DNA from 3 places in the Pseudomonas vranovensis genome. Region 1 is predicted to be linked to each of the others. Evidence: predicted binding sites of a transcription regulator. Region 1 holds the regulator's gene; each other region holds the start of a gene.
What was found. Region 1 encodes sigma-54, which starts transcription at its own class of promoters, with help from an activator protein. Its sites were predicted from a motif close to ANTGGCATNNANNTTGCTNT; they were not measured.
Positions count from the first base shown of each region.

Region 1 (3,275 bases):
GTATCAGGGCGCTGATAGGCGATGAGCAGCCTTTGAGGCGGCAGTGTGGAATGGCAATGCCATTGCCAAACCCGGTTGACCCGAGTTTCTCCCGGGCAAACAGGCTTTCAAATACGTCCTGCATCTCCAGGTCGGCAACTTCCCGGTCGATCAGGGTGGCGATTTCCTGGAGGACGCGCTTTTTACTGCCGCCCGGCACGTTCACAAGGGAACGGCCGGGGGTCAGGATGGTTTCAAGTCGGATCATGGATGAGGGGGATCAGCGGGCCGCTGCACCTTGCAGCAGGCTTTGCTGTTTTTCCTTGTGTTTTTTCAGTTGGCGGTCGAGCTTGTCAGTCAAGGCATCGATCGCTGCATACATGTCTGTGTGTTCGGCATTTGCAACAACTTCGCCGCCGGGAATAAACAGCGTTGCTTCGATTTTCTGCTGCAGCTTCTCGACCTTCATGATTACCGTCACATTGGTAATCTTGTCGAAGTGCCCCTCCAGTCGCTTCAGTTTCTGTTCGACATACTCACGCAGGGGCTGAGTGACTTCTACATGCTGTCCACTGATATTGACTTGCATACAGCTTCTCCTTTGTTGCCGGTGCATAAGAGGCAGGTGTTGCGCCTGCCACTGAACTGCGATGGCACACCTCAGGGGCCGTTACATCAATCGCTTGCGCTCGCTCGACGGTGCAATGCCGAGGGACTCGCGGTACTTGGCGACGGTGCGACGGGCTACCTGGATGCCTTGTGCCTCCAGTAAACCAGCGATCTTGCTGTCACTCAATGGCTTTTTCTGATTTTCAGCTGCAACCAGTTTTTTGATGATCGCGCGGATGGCTGTGGACGAGCATTCGCCGCCTTCGGAGGTACTCACGTGGCTGGAGAAAAAGTACTTCAGCTCGTAAATGCCCCGTGGGGTATGCATGTATTTCTGGGTGGTTACCCGGGAAATCGTCGACTCGTGCATGCCTACCGCTTCGGCGATGTCGTGCAGCACCAGCGGCTTCATCGCTTCGTCGCCGTGGTCGAGAAAGCCCCGTTGATGCTCGACGATCTGGGTGGCGACCTTCATCAGGGTCTCGTTGCGGCTCTGCAGGCTCTTGATGAACCAGCGGGCTTCCTGCAACTGATTGCGCATGAAGGTGTTGTCGGCACTGGTGTCGGCGCGACGGACGAAGCCTGCGTACTGCGGGTTGACCCGCAGGCGCGGGACGGCTTCCTGGTTCAGCTCGACCAGCCAGCGTTCGTTGTCCTTGCGTACGATCACGTCCGGGACAACGTACTCGGGCTCGCTGGACTCGATCTGCGAACCGGGGCGCGGGTTGAGGCTCTGGACCAGTTCGATCACCTGGCGCAACTCGTCTTCCTTGAGCTTCATGCGGCGCATCAGCTGGCTGTAGTCGCGGCTGCCGAGCAGGTCGATATAGTCGCTGACCAGGCGCTGCGCCTCGGCCATCCACGGCGTCGTGGCAGGCAGTTGGCGCAGTTGCAACAGCAGGCATTCGCCGAGGTTGCGCGCGCCGATGCCGGCGGGCTCGAATTGCTGGATGCGATGCAGTACGGCCTCGACTTCATCGAGCTCGATATCCAGCTCGGGATCGAAGGATTCGCAGACTTCTTCGAGTGTCTCGTCCAGGTAGCCCTGGTTGTTGATGCAGTCGATCAGCGTCACGGCGATCAACCGGTCGGTGTCGGACATCGGCGCCAGGTTCAACTGCCAGAGCAGGTGGCTCTGCAGGCTTTCACCGACCGAAGTACGGGTGGTGAAGTCCCACTCGTCATCGTCATTGCTGGGCAGGCTGCTGGCGCTGGTCTGGTAGATGTCTTCCCAGGCCGTGTCGACTGGCAGTTCATTGGGGATGCGCTCGCTCCACTCGCCCTCTTCGAGGTTGTCCACTGTTTGCGTGGTTTCCTGGAAGCTGGTGTCCTGGGTTTCGGCGACAGGCTTGCTTTCGGCGTTATCGGCCATCGGGTCGCTGTTGTCGAAATCGTCGCCTTCTTCCTGGCGTTCGAGCATCGGGTTCGACTCCAGCGCTTCCTGGATCTCCTGCTGGAGATCAAGGGTAGATAGCTGGAGCAGACGGATGGCCTGTTGCAACTGCGGGGTCATCGTCAGTTGCTGGCCCATTCTTAGGACGAGCGATGGTTTCATGGCAGGGGCTTAACACCTTATTTGCCGGCGCACATGCGCCATCCACTACAAGGGCACCGAAGCGCCAACTTTAAGCAAATTATATGCCTGAAGTTGAAGCGTTTGCCTAGGGTGCGGTAACAAATATGCCGCATTTCGCCGGTTCAGCGGCCCATGGCAAACGCTGTGCTGCTTCGAACTTACAAGCGGAACTCGTGGCCCAGGTAGACCTCTTTAACCAGATCGTTGGCCAGGATGGTCTGCGCATCGCCTTCGGCGATCAGTTGGCCATCATTGACGATGTAGGCGGTTTCGCAGATATCCAGAGTTTCCCGAACGTTATGGTCGGTGATCAGCACGCCAATGCCTTTGGCCTTGAGGTGGTGGATGATCTGCTTGATGTCGCCGACCGAAATCGGGTCGACACCGGCAAAGGGTTCGTCGAGCAGGATGAACTTCGGGGCCGTGGCCAGTGCCCGGGCGATTTCCACGCGTCGCCGCTCGCCCCCGGAAAGGCTCATGCCGAGGTTGTCGCGAATATGGCTGATGTGGAATTCCTGCAGCAGGCTTTCCAGCTCCTTGCGGCGTCCGGCGGCATCGAGCTCCTTGCGGGTTTCGAGGATCGCCATGATGTTGTCGGCCACCGACAGCTTGCGAAAGATCGATGCCTCCTGGGGCAGGTAGCCGATGCCGGCACGGGCACGCCCGTGCATCGGCTGGTGGCTGACATCCAGGTCGTCGATCAGGACGCGTCCCTGGTCGGCCTGGACCAGTCCGACGATCATGTAGAAGCAGGTGGTCTTGCCGGCGCCGTTAGGGCCGAGCAGGCCGACGATCTGGCCGCTGTCGATAGACAGGCTGACGTCACGTACTACCTGACGGCTTTTGTAGCTCTTGGCCAGGTGCTGGGCTTTGAGGGTTGCCATTTACTCGGCCTTCTTCTTCGGCTGGATCACCATGTCGATGCGTTGGCGTGGCGTGGTGACGTTGCTGCCACGGCCGGCGGTCGCTACCTGGGACTTGGTGTTGTAGACGATCTTCTCTCCTTCGGTGGTGTTGCCTTCGTTTTCCACCTTGGCGCGATCGGTCAGTACAACCAGTTCTTTTTGCGACTGGTACTGGATAGTGACGGCCCAGCCTTTCATCTTGTCCG
Region 1 covers NZ_CP159259.1:3,814,754-3,818,028, reverse strand. The annotation lists gene ptsN (PTS IIA-like nitrogen regulatory protein PtsN) at 1-247, opposite strand, end outside; gene raiA (ribosome-associated translation inhibitor RaiA) at 260-568, opposite strand; gene ABVN19_RS17800 (RNA polymerase factor sigma-54) at 650-2,143, opposite strand; gene lptB (LPS export ABC transporter ATP-binding protein) at 2,323-3,048, opposite strand; gene lptA (lipopolysaccharide transport periplasmic protein LptA) at 3,049-3,275, opposite strand, start outside.

Region 2 (3,275 bases), 2.9 Mb from region 1:
TAAGGTAGAGTTCGAAACGGTCCGACATGAGGTATCCAGTGCCTTGAGCAAAAAGTGGAGGACAAGCGCATTGCCCTGCCGATGTTTAATCGAACGCCTTTCCAGCGAGCGCTCGAATGGCACTGCATCAGTGCCGGGCCACCCGGAAAACCGACCTTTTACCTAGGGCAAAAAGTCTTTGATTGCCGGGCAGAATGAAAATTTCACGATTTACAGGGTGAAAAATGACCCTTCGTCGCATTAGCTGCCTTGTTACAAATTATCACCCAGCAATGGCCAAGTGACTTCAATTCTTATCAAACCCTGATCATAGCGGGCTTTGCGTCTGAACCTGCTCCGACGCAAATATTTACTTATCACGTGACCCTCACAAAGGTTACGTCCTTATGACAAAACGATCATTCACACTGTGTCGTGCATTGGTTAGAACTCATCTCAGGTTGTCACCGCAATGGGGCAACACCTTCGCTCGCGACGCCGGCAGCGAGCGCAAACCGGTAGAACGATTCTGCCCGGCCTCCTAGAGGCCGACGGGACATTACAGTCAACAAGTGAGGGCAACACCCTATGAGAAGACTTAAGCGTGATCCGTTGGAACGAGCATTTTCACGTGGCTACCAATATGGGGTCACCGGCAAATCCCGCGAGCTTTGCCCCTTTACTCTACCGTCTGTACGCCAGGCATGGATCAATGGCTGGCGCGAGGGACGCGGCGACAACTGGGACGGTATGACCGGCACTGCGGGTATTCACAGACTCAACGAACTTCACGCCGTTGGCTGAACGAGGATCTGAATTCGATTAACCATGCGCGCCCCATCCGGGCGGCGGGCTAAGGCCCAGGGGCCCCTTCAAGGGGCCCTTTTTTATGCCCGCGCTGTTAGCGTGGCATGGCGGCGATAGCGTCGACAGCCTCGCGAATCAGCGCAGGCCCCTTGTAGATGAACCCCGAGTAGATCTGCACAAGGCTGGCGCCCGCAGCGATTTTTTGCGCGGCATGCTTGCCCTCGGTGATTCCGCCTGCAGCGATGATCGGCAACTTGCCGCTCAGCTCGCCAGACAGCACCTTGACGATATGAGTACTCTTCTCCAGCACCGGCGCCCCCGACAAGCCACCAGCCTCATCGCCATACGGCAGGCCTTCGACCCCTTCGCGGCCCAGGGTGGTGTTGGTGGCGATCACCGCGTCCATGCCCGATTCGGTCAAGGCACTGGCCACCAGCGCTGTTTCTTCATCGTTCATGTCTGGGGCGATCTTGATCGCCAGGGGTACATGCTTGCCGTACTGTGCGGCCAGATGCCCACGGCGTTCGGCCAGGGCGTCGAGCAACTGCTTGAGCGAATCGCCAAACTGCAGGCTGCGCAGGCCCGGGGTGTTCGGCGAGCTGACGTTGACGGTGATGTAGCTGGCGTGGTCGTAGACCTTGTCCAGGCAGATCAGGTAGTCGTCCACCGCACGCTCGACCGGGGTGTCGAAGTTCTTGCCGACGTTGATACCCAGTACGCCCCGGTACTTGGCCGCCCGAACCCGATTGATCAGGTTGTCGACCCCCAGGTTGTTGAAGCCCATGCGATTGATGATTGCTTCGGCCTCAGGCAGTCGGAACAGCCGCGGCTTGGGATTGCCCGGCTGCGGACGGGGTGTCACCGTACCGATCTCGACAAAACCGAAACCCAACTGGGCAAAGCCGTCGATAGCCGCACCGTTTTTGTCCAGCCCTGCCGCCAGCCCCACCGGGTTGGCGAATTCCAGGCCCATGACCGTCACCGGCACAGAAGCCGGGGCTTTGGTCAGTATCCCGTTCAGGCCCAGGCGGCCACCGGCGCCGATGAGGTCCAGGGACAGGTCATGGGAAGTCTCCGGGGAGAGCTTGAACAGCAGCTGGCGGGCCAGGGTATACATGGGCGGGCTTAGCTCGACGTGAGTGAGGGGGGCGATTATAGCCGTGGCGTCGTCCGGGGGACAGGGCCGCCTTGGCATATGCGTTGCTTTATCGACAGTAACGCCAGCCACGCAAACGGCACGGCCTGACCCTCGATACAGGCGCAATACTGTGAAAAACGACTTCCCCGCTACTCCCCTGGCCTGGGTCAACGGCAGCGATGCGCCCGAGAAGCACAGCCTGGACATCGGCTTCATGGCCCTGAGCGACTGTGCCTCGGTGGTGGTCGCCGCTACCCAGGGCTTTGCCCAGCCCTATGGGCTGACCCTCAACCTCAAGCGCCAGAGCTCCTGGGCCGGGTTGCGCGACAAACTGGCCAGCGGCGAGCTGGATGCCGCCCACAGCCTGTACGGGCTGATCTATGCAGTACACCTGGGCATTGGCGGCACCAGTGCCACCGAGATGGCCGTGCTGATGGGACTGAACCAGAACGCCCAGGGCATCAACCTGTCCTCGGCGCTGCAACGCCAGGGCGTGACCAGTCCCGAGGCACTGGAGCGTTTCGTGCACCAAAGCAGCACAAAACTGACCTTTGCCCAGACCTTCCCCACCGGCAACCACGCCATGTGGCTGTATTACTGGCTGGCCAGCCAAGGCATCCATCCGCTGCACGACGTCAACAGCGTGGTGGTGCCTCCGGCACAGATGACCGTCCACCTGAAGGCCGGGCGCATCGACGGCTTCTGCGCCGGCGAGCCGTGGTCGGCCGATGCTGTCGAACAGGGCAACGGCTTCACTTTGGCCACCAGCCAGTCGATCTGGCCCGATCACCCGGAAAAGGTCCTCGGTTGCACCCGCGCCTTTGTCGAGCAGTACCCCAACTCGGCCCGGTCGCTGGTCATGGCAATTCTGGCCGCCAGCCGCTTTATCGAACACAGCCCGGACAACCGCCACAGCACAGCACAACTACTCAGTGGCAAGGCCTACCTGGATGCGCCGCTCTCGAGCATCGAACCGCGCTTGCTCGGCGACTACCATGATGGCCTGGGCAATCACTGGCACGATCCCCGCGCCCTGTGCCTGCACGATCAGGGGCGCGCCAATCTGCCCTACCTTTCCGATGGCATGTGGTTCATGACCCAGTTCCGTCGTTGGGGCCTGCTACGCGAAGACCCGGACTACCTCGGCGTGGCCCGGCAGGTACAACAATTGGCGCTGTACCGCGACGCCGCCACTGCCCTCGGGGTGCCCTGCGATGCCCGGAACATGCGTAGCAGCCAATTGATCGACGGTATCCTGTGGGACGGCAGCGACCCGTCCGCCTATGCCCGAGGCTTTCGCCTTCACGCGCTGGCCGACTCGCCCGCTGCACTGGCCCAGCACTGACAGGGA
Region 2 covers NZ_CP159259.1:913,288-916,562, reverse strand. The annotation lists gene rlmKL (bifunctional 23S rRNA (guanine(2069)-N(7))-methyltransferase RlmK/23S rRNA (guanine(2445)-N(2))-methyltransferase RlmL) at 1-28, opposite strand, end outside; gene rmf (ribosome modulation factor) at 568-783, shown strand; gene ABVN19_RS04295 (quinone-dependent dihydroorotate dehydrogenase) at 881-1,903, opposite strand; gene ABVN19_RS04290 (CmpA/NrtA family ABC transporter substrate-binding protein) at 2,055-3,269, shown strand.
Region 2: the regulator sigma-54 is predicted to act here: its motif matches at 1,974-1,993, upstream of ABVN19_RS04290 (CmpA/NrtA family ABC transporter substrate-binding protein).

Region 3 (3,275 bases), 500 kb from region 1:
GCTGCTGCTGTTTCGACTGAATGGGGATCAGCTCTACGGGATCAACGTGTTCAAGGTGCGGGAGGTGCTGCAATGCCCACCCCTCACGGTACTGCCCAAGTCAAACCCGGTGGTGCGCGGCGTTGCCAATATCCGTGGGGCAACCATTCCGATCCTCGATCTGGCGATGGCGACCGGCATGCCCGGCCTGCGGGAAGAAACCAGCAAGAGCTTCGTGATCATCACGGAGTACAACACCAAGACCCAAGGCTTTCTGGTGCACTCGGTGGAGCGCATCGTCAACATGAACTGGGAAGAGATTCATCCGCCACCCAAGGGCACTGGTCGCGATCATTACCTGACCGCCGTGACGCGGGTCGACAACAAGATGGTCGAGATCATCGACGTGGAGAAGGTCCTTGCCGAAGTGGCGCCGACCTCCGAGGCGATCTCTGCGGGCGTGGTCGATGCCGAGGTGCAGGACAAGGCGGTGATGTTGCGGGTGCTGACGGTCGATGATTCATCGGTGGCGCGCAAACAGGTCAGTCGTTGCCTGCAAACGGTGGGGGTCGAGGTGGTGGCGCTCAACGATGGTCGCCAGGCACTCGATTACCTGCGCAGGCTGGTGGATGAGGGCAAGCGTCCGGAAGAAGAGTTCCTGATGATGATCTCCGATATCGAGATGCCGGAAATGGACGGCTATACCCTGACCGCGGAGATCCGCAACGACCCGCGCATGCAAAAACTGCACATCATCCTGCATACTTCGCTTTCCGGGGTATTCAACCAGGCGATGGTCAAGAAGGTCGGGGCCGATGACTTTCTGGCCAAGTTCAAGCCCGACGACCTCGCTCAACGTGTCGTCGATCGCATCAAGGCTACGCACTAACGGCCAGGGCTTTGCCCCTGGCGGTTCACACGATTTAAGAGGCGGCATCATTGTCTACGGGTAATTTGGATTTCGAACAGTTCCGGGTCTTCCTGGAAAAAGCCTGTGGCATCCTGCTGGGCGAAAATAAGCAGTACCTGGTCTCCAGCCGTCTCAACAAGCTGATGGAGCAGCAGGGCATCAAGTCCCTGACCGAACTGGTGCAGCGCATTCAGAGCCAGCCGCGCAGTGGCTTGCGCGAGCAGGTGGTGGATGCCATGACCACCAACGAAACCCTGTGGTTTCGCGACACCTACCCGTTCGAAGTGCTCAAGAACAAAGTCCTGTCCGAGCAGATCAAGGCCAACCCCGGCCAGCGCCTGCGCATCTGGTCGGCGGCCTGCTCCTCGGGGCAGGAGCCGTACTCGATCTCCATGGCCATCGACGAGTTCGAGCGCAGCAACATCGGCCAGTTGAAGATGGGGGCGCAGATCGTGGCCACCGACTTGTCTGGAACCATGCTGAGCAACTGCAAGTCGGGCGAGTACGACAGCCTGGCGATTGCCCGTGGCTTGTCCCAGGAGCGGTTGCAGCGCTACTTCGACGTGAAGTCGCCGGGACGCTGGGCGGTGAAGGCGCCGATTCGCAGCCGTGTGGAGTTTCGCTCCTTCAACCTGCTCGACAGCTACGCAAGCCTGGGCAAGTTCGACATCGTGTTCTGTCGCAACGTGCTGATCTACTTCTCGGCCCAGGTCAAGAAAGACATCCTCTTGCGCATTCACAGCACCCTCAAGCCAGGTGGCTATCTGTTCCTGGGTGCGTCCGAAGCGCTGAACGGATTGCCGGAGCATTACCAGATGGTCCAGTGCAGCCCGGGGATCATCTACCAGGCCAAGTAACCTCGTGGGGGCAGCTGTCTTGCACTGGCTTGGCGGGCTTGCCCCGCGATAGCGATCCCACTGTCACGTCGCACTGCCGCCCCTACAGGCCGCCATCAAATTGCCGCTCCGGCGGAAAGCCTTTGCCGCTTTTCTGGCATTGCCGCTCTCAATACCCTCTCGAAACCCCGTATTTACGGGGTTTTGTTTTTTTGGCATGGCTCTTGCTCTAGCTCTGCCAACGATCTATCCGGTCAACCTTCGAAGGTTTCCCCGACATGAGCATCAGCTTCGAAAAAGCGCTCGGCATTCACGAAAAAGCACTGGGCTTTCGCGCCCAGCGTGCCGAAGTGCTGGCCAACAACATCGCCAACGCCGACACGCCCAACTACAAGGCGCGTGACCTGGACTTCGCCTCGGTGCTGGCCGCCGAAAGCCAGAAGACCAAGAGCGGCCACTTTGCCCTGGACCGGACCAACAGCCGGCACATCGAGGCCGAAGGCCTGAGCATGGGTGACGAAACCCTGCAGTACCGCACGCCCATGCAGCCGTCGATCGACCAGAACACCGTCGACGCCCAGCTCGAACAATCGAGCTATGCCGAAAACGCCGTGGGCTTCCAGGCCAGCTTCACGCTGCTCAACAGTAAATTCAAAGGGCTGGTATCGGCCCTGCGCGGAGAGTAAGTCATGTCCCTCGCCAGTGTTTTCAACATTGCCGGTAGCGGCATGAGTGCCCAGACCACGCGTCTGAACACCGTCGCTTCGAACATCGCCAACGCCGAGACCGTGTCCTCGAGCATCGACCAGACCTACCGTGCTCGTCACCCGGTATTCGCCACCACCTTCCAGCAGGCCCAGGGCGGCGTCAGCCAGTCGCTGTTCCAGGATCAGGGCGAGGCCGGCCAGGGCGTGCAGGTGCTCGGTGTAGTCGAAGACCAGAGCAATCTCGAGGCGCGCTACGAGCCCAATCATCCGGCGGCGAACAAGGACGGTTACGTGTATTACCCGAACGTCAACGTGGTCGAGGAAATGGCCGACATGATCTCTGCCAGTCGCTCGTTCCAGACCAATGCCGAGTTGATGAACACGGCCAAGACCATGATGCAGAAAGTACTGACCCTGGGTCAGTGATAGGAGCATCAGCATGAGCACAACCGATTCGGTCAACAACGTCAGCAACTCGGTGCTGCAGTCCCTGCAAAAGCAGGAGGGCAGCGGCAACAGTAAAACCGGCACCGCCGGCAGCGCCCTGGGCAAGGATGCATTCCTGCAGCTGCTAGTCACCCAGATGAAGCACCAGAACCCGCTGGATCCACAGGAAAACGGCGAGTTCGTCGCCCAGTTGGCGCAGTTCAGCAGCCTGGAAGGTATCGAGTCGCTCAACAGCTCGGTCAGTACCATTGGTGGTGCCTTCCTGTCGTCCATTGCCCTGCAGGCTTCCTCGCTGGTCGGGCGCAATGTGATGGTGCAGACCGACAAGTCGGTCGTCGATACCAGCAAGGACATGAAAGGCTCGGTCAACCTGACCTCGTCCAGCACCGTGACCAC
Region 3 covers NZ_CP159259.1:3,310,655-3,313,929, reverse strand. The annotation lists gene ABVN19_RS15430 (chemotaxis protein CheV) at 1-868, shown strand, start outside; gene cheR (protein-glutamate O-methyltransferase CheR) at 919-1,746, shown strand; gene flgB (flagellar basal body rod protein FlgB) at 2,004-2,411, shown strand; gene flgC (flagellar basal body rod protein FlgC) at 2,415-2,858, shown strand; gene flgD (flagellar hook assembly protein FlgD) at 2,872-3,275, shown strand, end outside.
Region 3: the regulator sigma-54 is predicted to act here: its motif matches at 1,937-1,956, upstream of flgB (flagellar basal body rod protein FlgB).